4 regions of the Nocardioides sp. JCM 18998 genome follow, and region 1 is predicted to be linked to each of the others. Evidence: riboswitches for the same ligand, from Rfam matches in the RefSeq annotation. Region 1 holds a riboswitch; each other region holds the start of a gene.
The links. A riboswitch is a leader RNA that binds a small molecule or an ion and turns the genes downstream of it on or off. The one in region 1 is predicted to bind cobalamin.
Positions count from the first base shown of each region.

Region 2: it holds a riboswitch for cobalamin, as region 1 does, so the genes downstream of both, ACZ5L9_RS11980 (hypothetical protein) here and ACZ5L9_RS06080 (ribonucleoside-diphosphate reductase subunit alpha) in region 1, are expected to answer to the same signal.
Region 3: it holds a riboswitch for cobalamin, as region 1 does, so the genes downstream of both, ACZ5L9_RS17310 (VWA domain-containing protein) here and ACZ5L9_RS06080 (ribonucleoside-diphosphate reductase subunit alpha) in region 1, are expected to answer to the same signal.
Region 4: it holds a riboswitch for cobalamin, as region 1 does, so the genes downstream of both, ACZ5L9_RS17225 (CbtB domain-containing protein) here and ACZ5L9_RS06080 (ribonucleoside-diphosphate reductase subunit alpha) in region 1, are expected to answer to the same signal.

Region 1 is NZ_AP043886.1:1,271,062-1,275,625, forward strand. It holds gene ACZ5L9_RS06065 (PucR family transcriptional regulator) at 1-873, shown strand, start outside; gene ACZ5L9_RS06070 (superoxide dismutase) at 1,254-1,874, shown strand; gene ACZ5L9_RS06075 (hypothetical protein) at 1,871-2,149, shown strand; cobalamin riboswitch at 2,287-2,505, shown strand; gene ACZ5L9_RS06080 (ribonucleoside-diphosphate reductase subunit alpha) at 2,630-4,564, shown strand, end outside.
Region 2 is NZ_AP043886.1:2,553,525-2,558,088, forward strand. It holds gene gatB (Asp-tRNA(Asn)/Glu-tRNA(Gln) amidotransferase subunit GatB) at 1-1,227, shown strand, start outside; cobalamin riboswitch at 1,360-1,499, shown strand; gene ACZ5L9_RS11980 (hypothetical protein) at 1,579-2,955, shown strand; gene ACZ5L9_RS11985 (hypothetical protein) at 2,955-3,896, shown strand; gene ACZ5L9_RS11990 (energy-coupling factor transporter transmembrane component T) at 3,907-4,564, shown strand, end outside.
Region 3 is NZ_AP043886.1:3,676,394-3,680,957, forward strand. It holds gene cobO (cob(I)yrinic acid a,c-diamide adenosyltransferase) at 1-192, opposite strand, end outside; gene ACZ5L9_RS17310 (VWA domain-containing protein) at 195-2,312, opposite strand; cobalamin riboswitch at 2,355-2,491, opposite strand; gene cbiE (precorrin-6y C5,15-methyltransferase (decarboxylating) subunit CbiE) at 2,552-3,760, shown strand; partial or broken gene ACZ5L9_RS17320 (HEAT repeat domain-containing protein) at 3,868-4,080, shown strand; gene ACZ5L9_RS17325 (hypothetical protein) at 4,173-4,505, shown strand.
Region 4 is NZ_AP043886.1:3,657,571-3,662,134, reverse strand. It holds gene ACZ5L9_RS17245 (NAD(P)/FAD-dependent oxidoreductase) at 1-37, shown strand, start outside; gene ACZ5L9_RS17240 (HutD family protein) at 46-486, shown strand; gene ACZ5L9_RS17235 (allantoate amidohydrolase) at 483-1,688, shown strand; gene ACZ5L9_RS17230 (helix-turn-helix domain-containing protein) at 1,685-2,395, shown strand; adenosylcobalamin (AdoCbl) riboswitch at 2,440-2,586, shown strand; gene ACZ5L9_RS17225 (CbtB domain-containing protein) at 2,589-2,822, shown strand; gene ACZ5L9_RS17220 (CbtA family protein) at 2,850-3,725, shown strand; gene ACZ5L9_RS17215 (hypothetical protein) at 3,736-4,383, shown strand; gene ACZ5L9_RS17210 (cobalt-precorrin-6A reductase) at 4,444-4,564, opposite strand, start outside.

The sequences.
Region 1 (4,564 bases):
GACCGGACCGCGGTGCTGGTCTACCTCTGGGACCACGGCGGCGCCTGGATCAACCAGGCGAGCGAGCACCTCGTCGGTGTCTTCTACGCCGAGCGCGAGTCGTCGTTGCACGGTGCGTTCGCCCAGCGGGGCGAGACCGTACGGGCCATCCTGCGCGGCGATCAGGTGGCGATCGACGACGCCAGCCGGCTGCTCACCTATCCGCTGGGCGGCGCCCACCTCGCGCTCGTGCTCTGGACGCCGACCGAGACCGCCGACGACCTGGTCGCCCTGACCGCCGCGGCCGACGCGATGGCGACGACCGTCGGTGCCCGCCTCCTGACCCTTCCGGCCGGACGCGGCGAGATCTGGACGTGGGTCGCGACCAGGCGACCGCTCACGGACGAGCGGCTTCGCGCGGCGTTGGCCGAGGTTCGCGAAGGCGCCGAATCCGGGGTGAGCATCAGCGCAGGGACGCCCGGCACGGGGCTCGCGGCATTCCGCTCCTCCCATCGCGAGGCCGTCGACGCACAGCGCCACGCCATCGAGACCGAGACCGCGACAGGCACCACCACGCTGTACGCCGACGTCGAGCTCGCGTGTGTCGCGGCGGGGCGCAAGGCGGCCGTCGCCGCGCTGATCCAGCGCGAGCTCGGCGCGCTCGCGGACGCCACCCCGCTGGTGGAGCGCCTACGCGAGACGGTGGCGGCCTACCTCCGTCGCGGCGGCAGCGTCGAGCTGGCCGCCACGGACCTCTTCGTGCACAAGAACACCGTGCGCTACCGCCTCGCCCAGGCCGAGGAGCTGCTCGGCCACCCGCTCACCGAGCGCCGGACCGAGGTGGCACTGGCCCTGGCGTGCCTGCCGCGGTTCGGCCATCTGCCGGCCCTCTGAGCTGCGGAGCCCTGCGAGATCAGTAGTACCAGGGGAAGTCGTCCACGCCGTGATGGCAGCTGACGGAGATGAGCGATTGTGCCCGAAACCCTGGCTCGACCTGCGCAGATGCCGCGATGGTCGTCAACGGTCACAGCGGTTGTTGAGGGACCGCGACGGACGTCCTGCGGACTCTCTGCGGACTCGACCTGCCAGGCAGCGTGCGTGCCCGTTCGCGCTTCCTGTCGTCGGCCCCAACGTCACCAACCCAGGTTTCGCCGACCCTGGGCGCTCGTGCGGCGTTGTCCGATGTTCGAGCCTTCCAAGGCCACCACAGCGCTCAGGGAGGCGAGTTCTCTGTCACTATTGCAAATGATTCGCAGTAGCGACAGGCTTGCATCATGGCCGACTACTCGCTCCCTGACCTCCCCTACGACTACGCGGCGTTGGAGCCCTATATCTCCGGCGCGATCATGGAGCTGCACCACGACAAGCACCACGCGACCTATGTCAAGGGCATCAACACCGCGGTGGAGCAGCTCGCGGAGGCCCGCGAGGCCGAGTCCTTCGGAGGCCTCTCGGCGCTGGAGAAGAACCTCGCCTTCCACCTCGGAGGCCACGTCAACCACTCGGTGTTCTGGCCCAACATGAGCCCGGACGGTGGGGACAAGCCGACCGGCGAACTCGCTCAGGTGATCGAGGAGTACTTCGGCGGCTTCGACAAGTTCCGCGCCCACTTCGAGGCCAACGCTCTCGGCGTCCAGGGATCCGGCTGGTCCGTGCTGACCTGGGACATGGTCGCGCAGCGGCCGTACATCATCCAGCACTTCGACCACCAGGGGAACGTGCCGATCTGCATGGTCCCGCTGCTGATGCTCGACATGTGGGAGCACGCGTACTACCTGCAGTACAAGAACGACAAGGCGACGTTCGTGAAGCAGTGGTGGAACGTCGTGAACTGGGCCGACGTCCAGGCCCGCTTCGAGAAGGCCCGCCATCAGACGCCCGGGCTGATCCTGTGAGCGAGTCTTCGCGCCGCTCCGAGCTCGCCCCCGTCGTGGCCGCCGCGCAGCGGGTCGCCGGCATCGTCGCCGCTCGCAACCGGGGCGACGCCGACGGCGCGCGGCAGCTCCTGGGATCCTTCAGCGACGAGCGCGAGCTCGCCGGGGGTGCTCTTCTGGTCGCTGAGCTCAGCCTCGGCCTGCTGCAGAAGGAGACCGGGGAGAGCCTCGAGCAGTGCATCCACGATCTCTGTGTCCAGATGGAGCACGCTCTCGCCTCGCCCCCGGCGAGCTGAGCCTCGACCGCCGCGATCACCGGATCCTCGGGCGTTTCGGGACTCTGGCGTGGTGGGCGACGTGCCCGCTGCGTGACCCGTCGGCGACGACGTGAGACATCCACATGTTGGGAGTTGCACGGATGTAGTTCCCATATATAGTGGCTGGCGTAGCTGGTTCTGCGTGTCAGCCGGACACGTGGAGGCAAGAGGGAACCCGGTGCGAATCCGGGACTGCCCCGCAGCGGTAAGTGGGAACGACCGCCGTCACAAGCACTGGATCGCAGATCTGGGAAGCGACGGCCAGTAGGCGTCCGACGTAGTACGCGTCGGATGTGCCCGCGAGTCCGAAGACCTGCCAGCGCACCACACCCGTCGGGTGTGGTGGTCCGAGGCCTCGTGGGAAGGCTGACGCCAGACCCGCGAGCCCGTCGTGCCTCGCAGGCCAGTCGTCTCCTCCTCCCGGCACGGACCTGAGTCAGATCTCGCGAGGAGAGAGAAGTGACGGTCATCGACACCCCGCTGCCCACCATGCCGGCCGAGCCCGTACGCCGCGCCACCATGCAGGTGCTCAAGCGCAACGGCGACACCGAGAGCGTCGACGTCAACAAGATCGTTCGGGCCATCGACCGCGTCAGCGGCGATCTGCCCGACGTCGACCCGATGCGGGTCGCGACCCGCACGATCAGCGGCCTGTATGACGGCGCGACCACCGCCGAGCTGGACCGGCTCAGCATTCAGACCTCCGCCGAGATGATCGGCGAGGAGCCGGAGTACTCCCGCCTCGCCGCGCGCCTGCTGGCCGCCTATATCGACAAGGAGGTCCGCAACCAGGGCGTCGCCTCCTTCAGCCAGTCCGTCAGCCTCGGTCACGCCGAGGGCCTGATCGGCGACGAGACCGCACGCTTCGTCAAGGACAACGCCCGCAAGCTCGACTTCGCCATCGACCTCGAGGGCGACAACCGGTTCGAGTACTTCGGGCTGCGCACCGTCTACGACCGCTACCTGCTGCGTCACCCCACCTCGCGACTGGTCGTCGAGACCCCGCAGTACTTCATGCTCCGTGTCGCCTGCGGTCTGGCACAGAGCCCGGCCGAGGCCATCGAGTTCTACCGGCTGATGTCCTCGCTGGCCTACCTCCCCTCGAGCCCGACGCTGTTCAACTCCGGCACCCGGCACAGCCAGATGTCGTCGTGCTACCTGGTCGACTCCCCCAAGGACGAGCTCGACTCGATCTACAGCCGCTACATGCAGGTCGCGAAGCTCTCGAAGTTCGCCGGCGGCATAGGCATCGGCTTCTCCCGCGTCCGCTCCCGCGGCGCGCTGATCCGCGGCACCAACGGCCAGTCCAACGGCATCGTGCCCTTCCTGCGGACCCTCGACTCGTCCGTGTCGGCGGTCAACCAGGGCGGACGGCGCAAGGGCGCGGCGTGCGTCTACCTCGAGTCGTGGCACCCCGACGTCGAGGAGTTCCTCGAGCTGCGCGACAACACCGGCGAGGAGGCGCGCCGTACGCACAACCTCAACCTCGCCAACTGGATCCCCGACGAGTTCATGCGCCGCGTCGAGGCCGACGAGGACTGGTCGCTGATCGACCCCGACCAGGCACCCGAGCTGGTCGACCTGTGGGGCACTGCGTTCGAGACCCGCTACCGCGAGCTCGAGGCGGCGGGTCGTGTCGTGCGTACGGTCAAGGCCCGCGACCTCTACGCCAAGATGATGCGGACCCTCGCCCAGACCGGCAACGGCTGGATGACGTTCAAGGACGCCTCCAACCGCACCTGCAACCAGACCACGGATGCGCCCGGCGGCCCGACGGTGCACCTGTCGAACCTGTGCACCGAGATAATCGAGGTCTCCTCCGACACCGAGACCGCCGTGTGCAACCTCGGCTCGATCAACCTCGCCCAACACGTCGTCTCGACCGGCTCGACCACCATGCTCGACTGGGACAAGCTGCGCGCCACCGTACGGACCGCCGTCCCGCTGCTCGACCGCGTGATCGACATCAACTTCTACCCGAGCACCGAGGCGGCCGCCTCCAACCCGCGCTGGCGCCCGGTCGGCCTGGGCCTGATGGGGCTGCAGGACGTCTTCTTCGCGCTGCACCTGCCGTTCGACTCCGCCGAGGCGCTCGAGCTCTCCACCCGCATCCAGGAGGAGGTCTACCTGACGGCGCTGGAGGTCTCCGCCGACCTGGCCGAACAGCACGGCGCGCACCCCTCGTTCTCCGAGACCCGGGCCGCGAAGGGCCAGCTGCAGCCCGACCTGTGGGGCGTCACCCCGAACCAGACCGAGCGCTGGGCAGCGCTGCGCGAGCGGGTCGCGGCCACGGGCCTGCGCAACTCGCTGCTGATCGCGATCGCCCCGACCGCGACGATCGCCTCGATCGCCGGCGCGTACGAGTGCATCGAGCCGCAGGTCTCCAACCTGTTC
Region 2 (4,564 bases), 1.3 Mb from region 1:
ATGCCGAAGAACTTCCAGACCAGCCAGTACGACGAGCCGATCGCGTTCGAGGGCTACCTCGACGTGGAAGTGCGGGATGAGGCGGGTGAGACCTCGATTCACAGGATCGAGATCGAGCGCGCGCACATGGAGGAGGACACCGGCAAGGCCACCCACGTGGGCGGCGCGACGGGTCGCATCCACGGTGCCGACTACTCGCTGATCGACTACAACCGCGCCGGCATCCCGCTGATCGAGATCGTCACCAAGCCGATCCTGAACACGGGTGCGAAGGCGCCGCTGGTGGCCAAGGCGTACGTCTCCGCGCTGCGCGACCTGATCAAGGCGCTCGGCGTCTCCGACGTCCGGATGGACCAGGGCTCGATGCGCTGCGACGTCAACCTGTCGCTGGCCCCGAAGGGCCCGGAGAACGCTGGGAAACTCGGCACCCGCTCGGAGACCAAGAACGTCAACTCGCTGCGCTCGGTGGAGCGCGCGGTGCGCTTCGAGATGTCACGCCACGCCGGCATCCTGCTCGGCGGCGGCTCGGTGCTGCAGGAGACCCGTCACTTCCACGAGGCCGACGGCACCACCTCGTCGGGCCGGGAGAAGTCGGACGCCGAGGACTACCGCTACTTCCCGGAGCCCGACCTGGTCCCGGTCGCGCCGTCGCGCGAGTGGGTCGAGGAGCTGCGGGGGACCCTGCCGGAGAACCCGGCCGAGCGCCGTACCCGCCTGCAGGCCGACTGGGGCTTCACCGACCTGGAGATGCGCGACGCGATCAACGCCGACGCGATCGACCTCATCGAGGAGACCGTCGCGGCCGGCGCGGCTCCGCAGGCCGCCCGCAAGTGGTGGCTCTCGGAGATCTCGCGCCGCGCCAACGAGGCCGGCGTCGAGCTGTCAGCGGCCGGCGTCTCCCCGGCTCAGGTCGCCGAGGTGCAGAAGCTGATCGACGAGGGCACCCTCAACGACAAGCTCGCGCGCCAGGTCTTCGACGGCCTCTTCGCCGGCGAGGGCACGGCCGCCGAGATCATCGAGAAGCGCGGCCTCGCGCTCGTCTCCGACGACGGCCCGCTGCTGGCCGCCATCGAGGAGGCGCTCGCCGCCCAGCCCGACATCGCCGACAAGATCCGCGGCGGCAACCACAAGGCGGCCGGCGCCATCGTCGGCGCGGTGATGAAGGCGACCCGCGGCCAGGCCGACGCCGCCCGGGTGCAGCAGCTGATCGTCGAGAAGCTCAGCTGACGGCGGTCGGTCCAGCAAGGTATGTAGCCGAACCCGCACTTCCCACGGTGAGTTCCACCCGGGAAGTGCGGGTTCCTCTGCATACCTCGACGGACCAGCCGTGGGCCCACCCACGCTCCTGAGGTCGTGACTCGGCACCGGCCGCGTTAGGCTGCGCCGTACTCAAATTCCATACACGCCCGTAGCGGGGGAAGCCGGTGAGACTCCGGCGCTGACCCGCAACCGTGACCCCTTGGGGGAGCCGGAGCACCTGCCACGACGCGTCTTGACCACAACGCTGCCGAGGTACGCAGCGGGTCGGCTCCCGGTCCTCGGACCCGGTCCACCCGTCGCTAGCAGCGGGAAGGACCCATGCACAAGCTCGTCCGGCGCTCCAGCGCCCTGGCCGCCGCGGCGCTCGCCGCGGGCGCCCTTACTCTTCCGGCCGGCTCGGCCCAGGCGAAGGCCCCGACGGTGGCCGCCGTCGCCTCCACCGCCGCCTCGCTCACGGCGGGAGGCTCGTGGCTCGCCACCGAGCTCGCCGCCGGCGCCTGGGGCTCGACCTACGACGGCACCTTCTACCCGGACATGGGCTCGGTGATCGACGCCGGCTACGCCGCGCGCGCCGCGGGCAAGAGCGCCGCGGTGCTCAAGGCCGGCAACACCCTCGCGGTGCCGGCCAACGCCGACTCCTACGTCGGCACCGGCGGCGAGCACTACGCCGGCCCGACCGCCAAGGCGCTCGCGTTCCAGCAGCACCTCGGCCGGTCCAGCACGCTCGCGTCGCACAACCTTCTCGCCGACCTGGAGTCGATGGTCACCGCGACCGGCCGCATCCAGGACAGCTCGGCGTACGGTGACTACGCGAACACCATCGGTCAGTCGTTCGCCGCCGAGGCGCTGCACGCCGCGGGGAGCAGCAAGGCCGCCGCGGCCACCAGCTTCCTGCTCACCCAGCAGTGCAAGGCCGGTTGGTTCCGGCTCTACTTCACCGATGTCACCCCCGCCGCGACGGGTCCCGACGACTACCCGCTGCACGCGCAGTCGGACGCCGCCTGCGACACCGACTCTGCCGCGACGGCCGACACCGACGTGACCGCGTACGCCATCCTCAACCTGCTCGACCAGCGCTCGACGCCGGCCGTGTCCGCCGCGATCGCCAAGGCGCTCGGCTGGCTCGAGGCCGCCCAGAAGTCGGACGGGTCGTTCATCGGCGGCATCAGCACCGCCACCTCGAACGCCGACAGCACCGGCCTCGCGGGCTGGGCGCTCGGTGCCGCGGGTGACAAGCCCGCTGCCGCGAAGGCGGCGAGCTGGGTCTACCGCCACCAGGTGCACAGCGGTCCCGACGCCGGGGCCGTCGCGTACGACGATGCCGCACTCAAGGCCGTCACCGCCAAGGGCATCGACGACACCGTGATCGGCCAGTGGCGTACGGCCACGGCGCAGGCACTGCCCTCGCTCGCGTATCTGCCGGTCACCAAGATCGCCGCCAAGCCGGCCAAGAGCGCCCACCACGGCACGGTCGGCGTGAAGGTCACCGTCGGTGGCAAGCCGTTCACCGGGAAGGTCACCGTCAAGGTCGGCAAGAAGAAGCTGACCGCCAAGGTCCGCAAGGGCGTTCTCAGCCTGAAGTCCGCGAAGGTCTTCCGCGGCAAGAAGAAGGTCCGCGCCACGATCTGGTTCAAGGGCTCCAGCACGGTCGCGCCGTTCAGCAAGACCCTCGTGCTCAAGGCCGCGAAGCGCTGATGCTCTCCACCCTGCGATCGGTCGTCGCCGCGGCTGTCCTGGCAACAGGGCTGGCCGTGGCGGCGATCGCCGTACCCGCCGCTGCGCCGGCGTCGGCCGCGGCCTGCGGTGACGCCCGGGGCGTCACCGTGGTGGTCGACCCGCAGCAGCTCGGCGGCGGGGCTCAGGAGGTCTGCGATGCCTCCGGCGCCGGCCGGACCGCGAGCGCGATCTTCGAGGAGTCCGGGTTCCACCAGAGCTACGCAGTCAACGGCGGGATGGTCTGCCGGGTCAACGGCGTGCCCGCCAGCGACCCGTGCCGCAACGACCCGCCCGCCACCGCCTACTGGAGCCTGTGGTGGTCCGACGGCACCACCGGCTGGGTGTACGCCAGCCTCGGCGCCGGCTCGCTGAAGATCCCGGCCGGCGGCTCGGTCGCCTGGTCCTGGCAGGGGCAGAGCGCCAGGAACCTGCCGAGCATCGCCCCGGCAGCGCACGCGGCTGCCCCCACCACACCTGACACTTCCGCGAAGGCGAAGCCGTCCACCAAGGCCCAGTCCACCCAGGCCCAGTCCACGCCGGCTCGCCCGGCCAAGGTCACGCAGAAGGCCCAACAGACGGCCCAGCAGACGGCCCAGCAGACGGTCGTCCCGACGACCACCTCCGACCCCACGGCGTCGGCCACGGCCACGCCGAGCGCGGGCGCTTCCACGCCGGCCGCCAAGCGCACGAAGCACGCCGCGAGCGTGACGGCCTCCGCCTCTGTCTCGGCGAGCGCTGCGGTGGGCTCGGCCACGCCGACTCCGACCCCGTCCGTTCCTGCAGACTCGACGCTCACAGGTGCAAACTCGGTGGGATCTTCTGCAGACTCGGGCCTGCCGGGTTGGGTCGCGCCCGCCATCATCGCCGCGCTCGCGGTCGCTGCTGGTGGGATCACGCTGGCTCGTCGCCGGATGCGCTGACCGGTACGACATGGCGCGACCGGCACGCGACCTCCACCCGATCGCCTGGTGGCTCTGGGCGATCGGGCTGGCGACGTACGCCTCTCAGACCACCAACCCGTACCTGCTCCTGCTGCTGATCGGGGTGGCGTCGCTCGTGGTGAGCGCGCGCCGCTCCGATCAGCCGTGGGCGCGCACCTTCCGGCTCTACCTCGTGGCCGGCGCGTTCATCGTGGCGATCCGGGTCGGCTTCCGGATCCTGCTCGGCAGCGGCTTCGGCGGCACCGTGATCCTCGACCTGCCGCAGATCCCGTTGCCCGGCTGGGTGCTGGGGATCACGCTCCTCGGGCCGGTGACGCGCGAGTCGCTGCTCGCCGGGCTCTACGACGGCCTGCGACTGGCCACCATCGTCATCGCGGTCGGTGCGGCCAACGCGCTGGCCAACCCCAAGCGGCTGCTCCGCTCGATGCCCAGTGCGCTGTACGAGGTCGGCACCGCGGTCGTCGTCGCGGTGAGCGTGCTGCCCCAGCTGGCCGAGAGCGCGCAGCGGGTCCGCCGGGCCCAGCGGCTGCGCGCGGGTGAGGCGGGTCGCCGCGGCCGTCTGCGGCGCTTCGTCGTCCCCGTGCTCGAGGACGCGCTCGAGCGCTCGCTCACCCTCGCCGCAGGCATGGACACCCGCGGGTACGGCC
Region 3 (4,564 bases), 1.9 Mb from region 1:
CCACTTGGCGGACTTCACGAACTGGAAGACCGCGATGTTCCAGCCCTGGTTCCAGCCGCGCAGCCCGAGGCCGAACGCGGCGGTCGACTTCCCCTTGTTCTCGCCGGTGTGGACGATCAGCAGCGGCCGGTTACGGCGCTGGCGCGTGGTCAGCCCGTCGTCGGGGACCGTGGTCGGGACGCCCTGCGGCATGCTCAGGCCACCTTCCGGGACTTCGCGGTGTGGGCGCGGGCGACGTCGGTGAGCGCCTCGGCGCTGACGTCGCCGAGCGGCAGGTGCTCGGCGGCGAGCGCGGCGGCGAGCTGGGCGGCGAGACCCATCCGCATCGGGCCGGACTCGGAGTCGACGACGACGGCGGTGACCCCCAGGCCGGCGACGTACTGCGCCGCCTGACGGCTCCGTGCGACGGCGTCGGCTCCGGCGGTGGCGCGCCCGTCGGTGACCAGGACGAGCAGCGGCCGCAGCCGCGGATCGCGCAGGTGCTCGCGCTGGAGGACCCGGGCGGCCTCGAGGAGGCCTTCGGCGAGTGGCGTACGACCGCCGGCGGGAAGCTCGTCGAGGCGCGCAGCGGCGATCTCGACGGAGTGCGTCGGCGGGAGCGCGAGCTCGGCACTCTGGCCCCGGAACGTGATCAGTCCGACCTTGTCGCGGCGCCGGTAGGCGTCCATCAGCAGCGAGAGGACCGCGGTCTTGACCTGCGTCATCCGCTTGCGTGCCGCCATCGAGCCGGAGGCGTCGACGCAGAAGAGCACGAGGTTGGCCTCGCGGCCCTCACGGACCGCCACCCGCAGGTCCTCGCTCGCGAAGGCGACCCGGTCACCGGCCCGCTCGCGTACGCCCTGCTTCCCGGCGGCTGCGAGCAGCGTCTCCACCAGGTGAAGCGACCCGGTCGGCCCCTCGGGACGCCGCGCGCCCACCCGCCGCCCGGTGCTGGCGATCGCCCGGCTCCGACGCCCGGACTCCCCGGCCCCGAGGCCGTCGACCTTCAGCAGCCTGGGCCGGTACGGCGCCACGGCAGACGCGACAGTGGTCGAGGAAGACCCATCGGCGCCGTCGGTGGTCGAGTCAGGCGAGCTAGCGCCTGTATCGAGACCCCCCTCCCCATCACCGGTGGTCGAGGAAGACCCACCAGCGCCGTCGGTGGTCGAGTCAGGCGAGCTAGCGCCTGTATCGAGACCCCCCTCCCCGCCATCGGTGGTCGAGTAAGGCGCGCTAGCGCCTGTATCGAGACCCCCGTCGCCATCGTCCTCCCCACCCGTCGGCGGTTCGGGCGGCAGCTCCTCATCTCCCAGGATCCGGTCGAGCAGCTCCTCGTCTAGCCCCGGCGCGTCGAACGGGTTCCTCCGCCGGCGGTGCGGCAGCGCGAGCAGCGCGGCCCGCCGGATGTCGGCTCTGGTGACCGCCGTACGCCCCTCCCAGGCCGCATGCGCGACAGCGGTCCGCGCGGTGACGATGTCGGCGCGCAGGCCGTCGACCTCGAACGCGGCGCAGACCTCGGCGATCTTGAGCAGCGCGGCCTCGCCGAGCACGACGTCGGCGATCCGTACCCGCGCCTGGGCGACGCGCGTGCTGAGCTCGGTGTCGGCCGCCGAGAACCGCTCGACGAACGCACCGGGGTCGGCGTCGAAGGCCATCCGGCGGCGGACCACCTCCATCCGCGAGGCCGGGTCGCGGGGCGCGGCGACCTCGACGGCGAGCCCGAACCGGTCGAGCAACTGCGGTCGCAGCTCGCCCTCCTCCGGGTTCATCGTGCCGATCAGCACGAAGCGTGCGGCGTAGTCGACCGAGATGCCGTCGCGCTCGACGCTGACGCGGCCGGTGGCGGCGGCGTCGAGGAGCAGGTCGACGAGGTGGTCGTGCAGCAGGTTGACCTCATCGACGTAGAGCAGCCCGCGGTGGGCGCGGGCGAGCAGGCCGGGCTCGTACTCGACCTTGCCGTGCGAGAGCGCTCGCTCCAAGTGCAGCGAGCCGAGGACGCGGTCCTCGGTGGCTCCGACCGGCAGCTCGACGAGGCGTACGGGCCGCGTCTCGACGGCGGTCCCGGCGCCGAAGACCCCGTCCGGGGAGGCGGCCGCGTCATCGGCCGGATCGATGGAGAAGCGATCGCCCGCATACACGTCGACCGGCGGCAGCACGTTCGCCAGTGCCCGTACGGTCGTGGTCTTGGCCGTGCCCTTCTCGCCGCGGACGAGGACGCCGCCGATCTCGGGCGAGATCGCGGTCAGGATGAGGGCGAGGCCCATGTCGTGGAGGCCGTCCGGCGTGGCGAGATCGCAGCCGAGGACGGCGGAAAATGGGTAGTTCTGTGGCATCGGTGAGGCTCCCGCTCGGTTCGTCACGCGGACGGGCCTGTCCGCGTGATCTGGCGGGAGGCCGGTCTTCGGACTTACCTGGTCTCCGTCGTGCGTCGGAGCCGGGCTTACCGCAGCGGGCCTGTGCCGGAGTCTCACCGGCTTCCCAGATTCTCCCCGCCCGCCGTCGCCACCGTCTCCGATGGCTGGGCCGTTGGGGCACCTCTCGCCTTGCGCCAGTCACGATAGCGTCTGCTCGCGTGATCATCGTGGTGGGCATCGGTGCCGACGGCTGGGACGGGCTTCCGGACAGGATGCGTGAGGTCGTCGAGACGGCGCCGGTCGTGCTCGGCGCCCGGCGCCAGCTGGACCTGCTCCCGGAGTTCCGCGGCCAGCGCCGTGAGCTGTGGCCCTCGCCGCTGCGCGAGGCGCTGCCCGGTTTCCTGGCGTCATTGGGCGTACGGCAGCAGGTGGTGGCGCTGGCCTCGGGCGATCCGTACGTCTCGGGGATCGGGACGACGCTCACCGACCTGCTCGGGCCCGAGCAGGTCCAGGTGTTGCCGGCGGTCTCGTCGGTGGCGTTGGCGCGTGCCGAGATGGGCTGGTCGGCGGAGTCCTGCGCCGTGGTCACGCTGGTGGGGCGCTCCGTGGATCTCCTGCGGCGCGAGCTCGCGCCCGGTCGCCGGATCCTCGCACTCTCCTCGGACGAGGAGACGCCGCGTGCAGTCGCGGAGGTGCTCTACGAGCACGGGTACGGCGCCAGCGAGCTCGCCGTGCTCGGCAACCTCGGCGGCCCCGACCACACCACCCAGCGCTTCCCTCGCGCCGACACGATCACCCGGAGCGTCCTGCGGCACACGTTCCCGCGGCTCAACGTCGTGGCCATCGCGTGCGACGGCCCCACGCTCGGCGGCTGGGTCGCCGGCCTGCCCGACGACTGCTTCGAGCACGACGGCCAGCTCACCAAGCGCGACCTGCGCGCCTCGGCCCTGGCCCGCCTGGCCCCGAACCCCGGCGAGCACCTCTGGGACGTCGGCGCCGGCGCCGGCTCGGTGGGCATCGAGTGGATGCGGGCCCATCCCACCTGCGCCACCTCCGCGATCGAGTCCTCGCCCGAGCGCGCGGCGCGCATCGGCCGCAACGCCGCGCGCCTGGGCGTACCGGGGCTGACGGTCGTCGAGGGTCGCGCCCCCGACGCGCTGACCGGCCTGGCGGCCCCCGACGCGATCTTCGTCGGCGGCGGCGCCACCCGCGACGGCGTCATCGACGCCTGCCGGGACGCCCTGCGTCCCGGCGGGCGACTCGTGGTGCACGGCGTGACGCTGGAGACCGAGACGCTGCTGGCCCGGCTGTACCGGGAGCACGGCGGCGAGCTCACCCGCATCTCGGTCGAGACGACCGCCCCGGTCGGCACCTTCACCGGCTGGACCCCTGCCCGCGCCGTCACGCAGTGGGCGCTCACGCTCTGACCGATCCGCCCCGAGCATGAGGATCCGGCAGTCCGTCTCGCCGTGGCCCAGGCGGCCGCGAACCTCTGCCGGGTGACCCGCGCTGGGAGCGCACCGTCGAAGCACTGATCACGCTGTCCGCCGATGTCGACTCCACTGTGCGCGACTGGGCGTGCTTCGGGCTGGGACAGCTCGAAGCACGCTCGCCGGCCGTATGCGACGCGCTCGCTCTCCGGCTCGCCGATCCCGATGCGGACACTCGGTGCGAGGCACTGCGCGCCCTCGCTGAGTCCGGAGACGAGCGCATCCTTCTCGCGCTCACGGAACGTCTGAGAGACGACGACGGCGACCCGATCCACAAGTTGGAGCTGGAATCGGCGGCCGTCCTCGCCGACGCCGCCCTCCACCCGCTCCTGCAGCAGCTCGCGGCCACGTGGGAGGGCGACGAGGACGACCTCATGCCCGTCCTCGACCTCGCCCTGAGCCGCTGCGACCCCGGGCTCCGACCGAGGCCGCCGATGTCGAGCGGGCCCTCCTCGCCCGCGCCACCGAGCTCCTCGCCGCCAACCCACGCACCGCGGACCTGTCGTCGGCGCTCAGCGGCCGCTACCCGTGGACCAGACTCACCCTGACCAACGCGCCTACGCCCCAGGAACGTGCCTACGCCTTCGACATCTGGCAGGGGCCGTGGGCCGACACCTCCCCCGCCAACTACCCCGCGGAGCAAGCAGTCCAGACCGCGCTGCTGGCGTTGAAGAACAGCTGACGCTGCCGAACCGGTCGGGTCTGTTCGTGGCGGGTCACGTACGCGTCGACGCCACATTC
Region 4 (4,564 bases), 2.0 Mb from region 1:
CCTGCACCCGTACGTCGGTGCCGGCGAGATGCGGTGAGCCGACCGATGCTCGTCGCATCGACCGCGGCCGCCCTGCCGTGGGCCAACGGTGCGGGCACCACCCGCGAGCTGGCCACCGGACACGGGACGGACGGGCGCGTCAGCTGGCGGCTCAGCGTCGCGGACCTCGATCACGACGCCTGCTTCTCCCGCTTCCCCGGCATCGACCGGCTCTTCGTGGCGCTCGGCCGGCTGAGCCTCTCGGTGTCGGGGGAAGCGATGGCGATGGAGGCCGGCGACATGGTCCGCTTCGCGGGCGAGGCAGCGGTCGCCGTGCAGCTGGAGCGACCGACCCGCGCCCTCAACCTGATGACGCGGCGCGGAGTGTTCCGTGGCGCCGTGCGGCTCCGGGAGCGGACGGCCCCGGACGTGCCGGGCAGCGACCTGACCGTCGACCTCGGCGACCACCTCGCCGACGTGTTCCTGACGCAGGAAGGACAACGATGAGCGACACCGTCGCCTCTCTCATGGCCGAGATCGACGCCCTGGGCGCCGACCCCGTGCGGGGCGGCTACAGCCGGCCGGTGTACTCGACCCCCGAGCTCGACCTGCGCTCCTGGTTCGTCGCGCATGCCGAGCGTCGCGGCCTCGACGTCGAGTCCGACCGCAACGGCATCCTGTGGGCCTGGTCGGGAGGCGTCGGCGACGGCGCGGTGGTCACCGGCAGCCACCTGGACTCGGTGCCGGGCGGAGGCGCGTACGACGGACCGCTCGGCGTGGCGTCGGCGCTGGTGGCCTTCGACCGGCTCGCGGCTCGCGGCGTGCACGGCCGCCGAGCCATCGCCGTCTTCCCCGAGGAGGAGGGGTCGCGCTTCGGGGTGGCGTGCCTCGGGTCGCGACTGATGACCGGCGCCCTCGACGCCGACCGCGCACGCGGCCTCACCGATGCCGACGGCACCACGTTCGCCGAGGCGAGCAGGCGTGCGGGCGTCGATCCCACGCATCTCGGTCCCGACCCGGCGGCGTTGGGTCGGATCGACACGTTCATCGAGCTGCACGTGGAGCAGGGCCGTGGGCTGGTGGACCTCGATCGGTCGGTCGCCGTCGCCTCCTCGATCCTCGGGCACGGCCGGTGGCGGCTGTCGTTCGCCGGCGAGGGCAACCACGCCGGCACGACCGTGATGCGCGATCGGCGCGACCCGATGGTGGCGGCGGCCCACGTCGTGGGTGAGGTGCAGCGGATCGCGCGCGGCGTGCAGGGCGCGCGAGCGACGGTCGGCCGCCTGGTTCCTGTGCCCGGCGGCACCAACGTGATCGCTTCGCGTGTCGACCTCTGGCTCGACGTCCGCCACCGCGAGAACGCGGTGACCCGCTTCCTGGTCGCTGAGATCACCCAGGCCGCTTACGCCGCCGCTCGGGAGCAGGGCTGCTCGGCGTCGGTGGTCGAGGAGTCCTTCAGCGCGACAGTCGACTTCGACCCGCAGCTGCAGGCGCGGCTCTCGAGCGTCCTCGACGACGCGCCCGTGCTCGGCACGGGGGCAGGCCACGACGCCGGAGTCCTCAAGGATCACGTCAGCACCGCGATGCTCTTCGTCCGCAACCCGACCGGCGTCTCGCACGCACCCGGCGAGGCCGTCGAGGACGCCGACGCGGAGGCCGGGGCCGCGGCCCTGGCGAGCAGCATGGCCGCGCTGCTGGGTGCCCGATGACGCCGGAGGAGCGCGCGGTCGTCCACTCCCAGTGGACGCTGGCGCGCTACGGTCACGACATGGAGAACGACGAGGCGCTGCTGCGCAACGCCGGCACCGCGCGCGATCGCCGACCGGACGACGCGGTCGAGGCGCTCGAGCTGGAGGCCGCCATCGCCCGCAACGTCCGGGAGCTGCGGCAGAACGCCGGGCTGTCCGTGGGGGAGACGGCGACCCGTGTCGGCATCTCCAAGGCGATGCTGTCGAAGATCGAGAACGCCCAGACCTCGTGCTCGCTCGGCACCCTCGCCCTGCTGGCCAAGGGGCTCAACGTGCCGGTGACCTCGCTCTTCCGCGGCGCCGACACCGAGCGCCCGGCGTCGTACGTGAAGGCGGGCCAGGGCACGCCGATCGTGCGCAACGGCACCCAGGTCGGGCACGAGTACAACCTGCTCGGCGGGCTGCGAGGTGAGCACAAGCGCCTCGAGTGCCTGCTGGTGACGCTGACCGAGGCCAGCGAGGTGCACCCGCTCTTCCAGCACCCCGGGACCGAGTTCATCTACATGCTCGAGGGCGTCATGGACTACGGGCACAGCCGATCGGTCTACCGCCTGCGGGCCGGCGACTCGCTGCAGCTCGACGGCGAGGGCGCGCACGGGCCGACGGGCCTGGTCACGCTGCCGATCCGGTTCCTGTCGATCATCGCGTTCCCGGACGGGTCGGTCTGATCGTCCGGATATGGACGTCGGTGGACGGCCACCGCGGGTGCCGATAGGGTGCGGCTACGCGCCGGACGTGAGGAAGCCAGTGAGAATCTGGCACGGTCACGCCACTGTGAGTCTCCTTGGGGAGCGAAGTCAGATCTTCCGCCGACGCGTTTTCCGCCCATCTGGGAACGTTGTATTCCTGAAGGAGCATCACGTGAGCAACACGTCTGCTATCCCCACTGCCATCAGCAGCCCCGCGATCAGCACCCCGCTGGTCCACGCGAACGTCAAGACGATCGCCCTGCTGGTCGGCGTCGCCTTCGCGGCGCTGCTGGTCTACTACTTCATCGGCGTCGACGAGGGCGCCACCTCGGTGTTCGGGAAGAGCATGGTCCTCCATGAGTTCTTCCACGACGGCCGACACTTCCTCGGCTTCCCCTGCCACTGATCCAACCCGGCAGGAGAACAACAGAACATGGTCAAGCAACTCATCGCTCGCGGCGCGCTCTCCGGCGCGGCCGCGGGTCTGGTGGCGTTCGTCTTCGCCCGCCTCTTCGCCGAGCCGATCATCTCGAAGGCGATCGACTACGAGAGCGCGCGTGACGCGGCCCAGCAGGCCCTGGACAAGGCCGCCGGGCTGCCTGTCGAGGCCGCCGGCCCCGACATCTTCAGCCGTACGGTCCAGATGGACGTCGGCATCGGCGCCGGCCTCATCCTCTTCGGCGCAGCCATGGGCGCGCTCGTCGCGGTCGGCTACGTCATCGCGATCGGCCGGGTCGGGAAGGTGCGTCCGTTCCAGCTCGCGCTGATCCTGCCGGCCTTCTACTTCGTCGGCGCGTTCCTGGTGCCGTTCCTGAAGTACCCGGCCAACCCGCCGGCGATCGGGCACGAGGAGACGATCCGCACCCGCGGCGCGCTCTACCTCGTCGTGGTAGCGGTCTCGTGCATCGCGCTGTTCCTGGCCGTCTACTACGGCCAGCGACTGCACCGGCGGCTCAGCCTGTACAGCACGGTGCTGATCATGGGTGCCGCGTACGTCGCCGTGATGGCTGTCGTGTTCCTGGTGCTGCCGGCGCTCGGCCACCTGGACGCCAACGTCGCCCAGTTCGGCAGGCACGACACCGAGACGCCGCTCCCACTGACCGACCCGGACGGGACGATCGTCTTCCCGGGCTTCCCGGCGGACCTGCTCGCGCAGTTCCGGGTGTACTCGCTCGTCGCCCAGGTGATCCTGTGGGGCGGCATCGCGCTGCTCTTCGCGCCCCAGGCCCAGCGTCTGCTCGACCCGGCGGCCGCCCGGGCCGGCCGCGAGGGCCGGTTCGCCGAGGACCACGCTCCGGTCGCCGTCTGATGCCTGCCCGATGAGGCGCGTCAGTGCCGTCATCGTCGCGGCCGTCACCCTCGTGGTGGCGGCCGCGATGCCGGTCTGGGCCCATGGCAGCGTCAACGTCAACGCGAGCATCCAGTCGGTCGTGCTCCGCGCACCGGCCGGGGTCAGTGTGTGGGTGCACGCCGACGGCTCGCTGATCACGCTCGAGACGAGCAGCACGGTGAGCGACGTGCAGGTGCTCGGCTACTCCAATGAGCCGTTCCTGCGCTTCGCCGCGGGCGAGGTCTTCGACAACGTCAACTCGCTGACCACCTATGCGACCACCTCGGGCGTGGTCGACCACGTCGCCGCCGGTGCCGGCCACGGCCCGACGCGGTGGCGCAGCGTACGTTCCGGGTCGACGTACTCCTGGAGCGATGGGCGCGTCGACTGGATGGAGCCTCAGCTTCCGACGGACGTGTCGGCGGCGCCGGACAAGCGGCACGACATGGGCGAGTGGTCGATCCCCGTTCTGGTCGACGGCAAGGCCGCCGAGATCACCGGCCACTTCGTGTGGGTCCCGGCCGTCATGTCCGCGGGTGCCACCACCATCGGCGTGGTCGGGGTCCTGGTCCTCGTCCTCGGCGTTGCCGGATGGGCTGCGTTCCCGAGACGACCCGTCAAGGAGCGAAGGTCGTGAGCGACAGGGTGTTGCCGTCCGGGTCCGGGAACCACGCGATCCGGGCGCCCGAGGGTGACGTCAGGATCTTGTCGTCGTCCTGGCGCGCGTCCAGGAGAACGCCGCACCGACGTTGCCCACCGTCTCCGGGGCGTGCGGGTCCACCGGGCGCCGGACGATCACGACGGGGACGCCGAGCTCG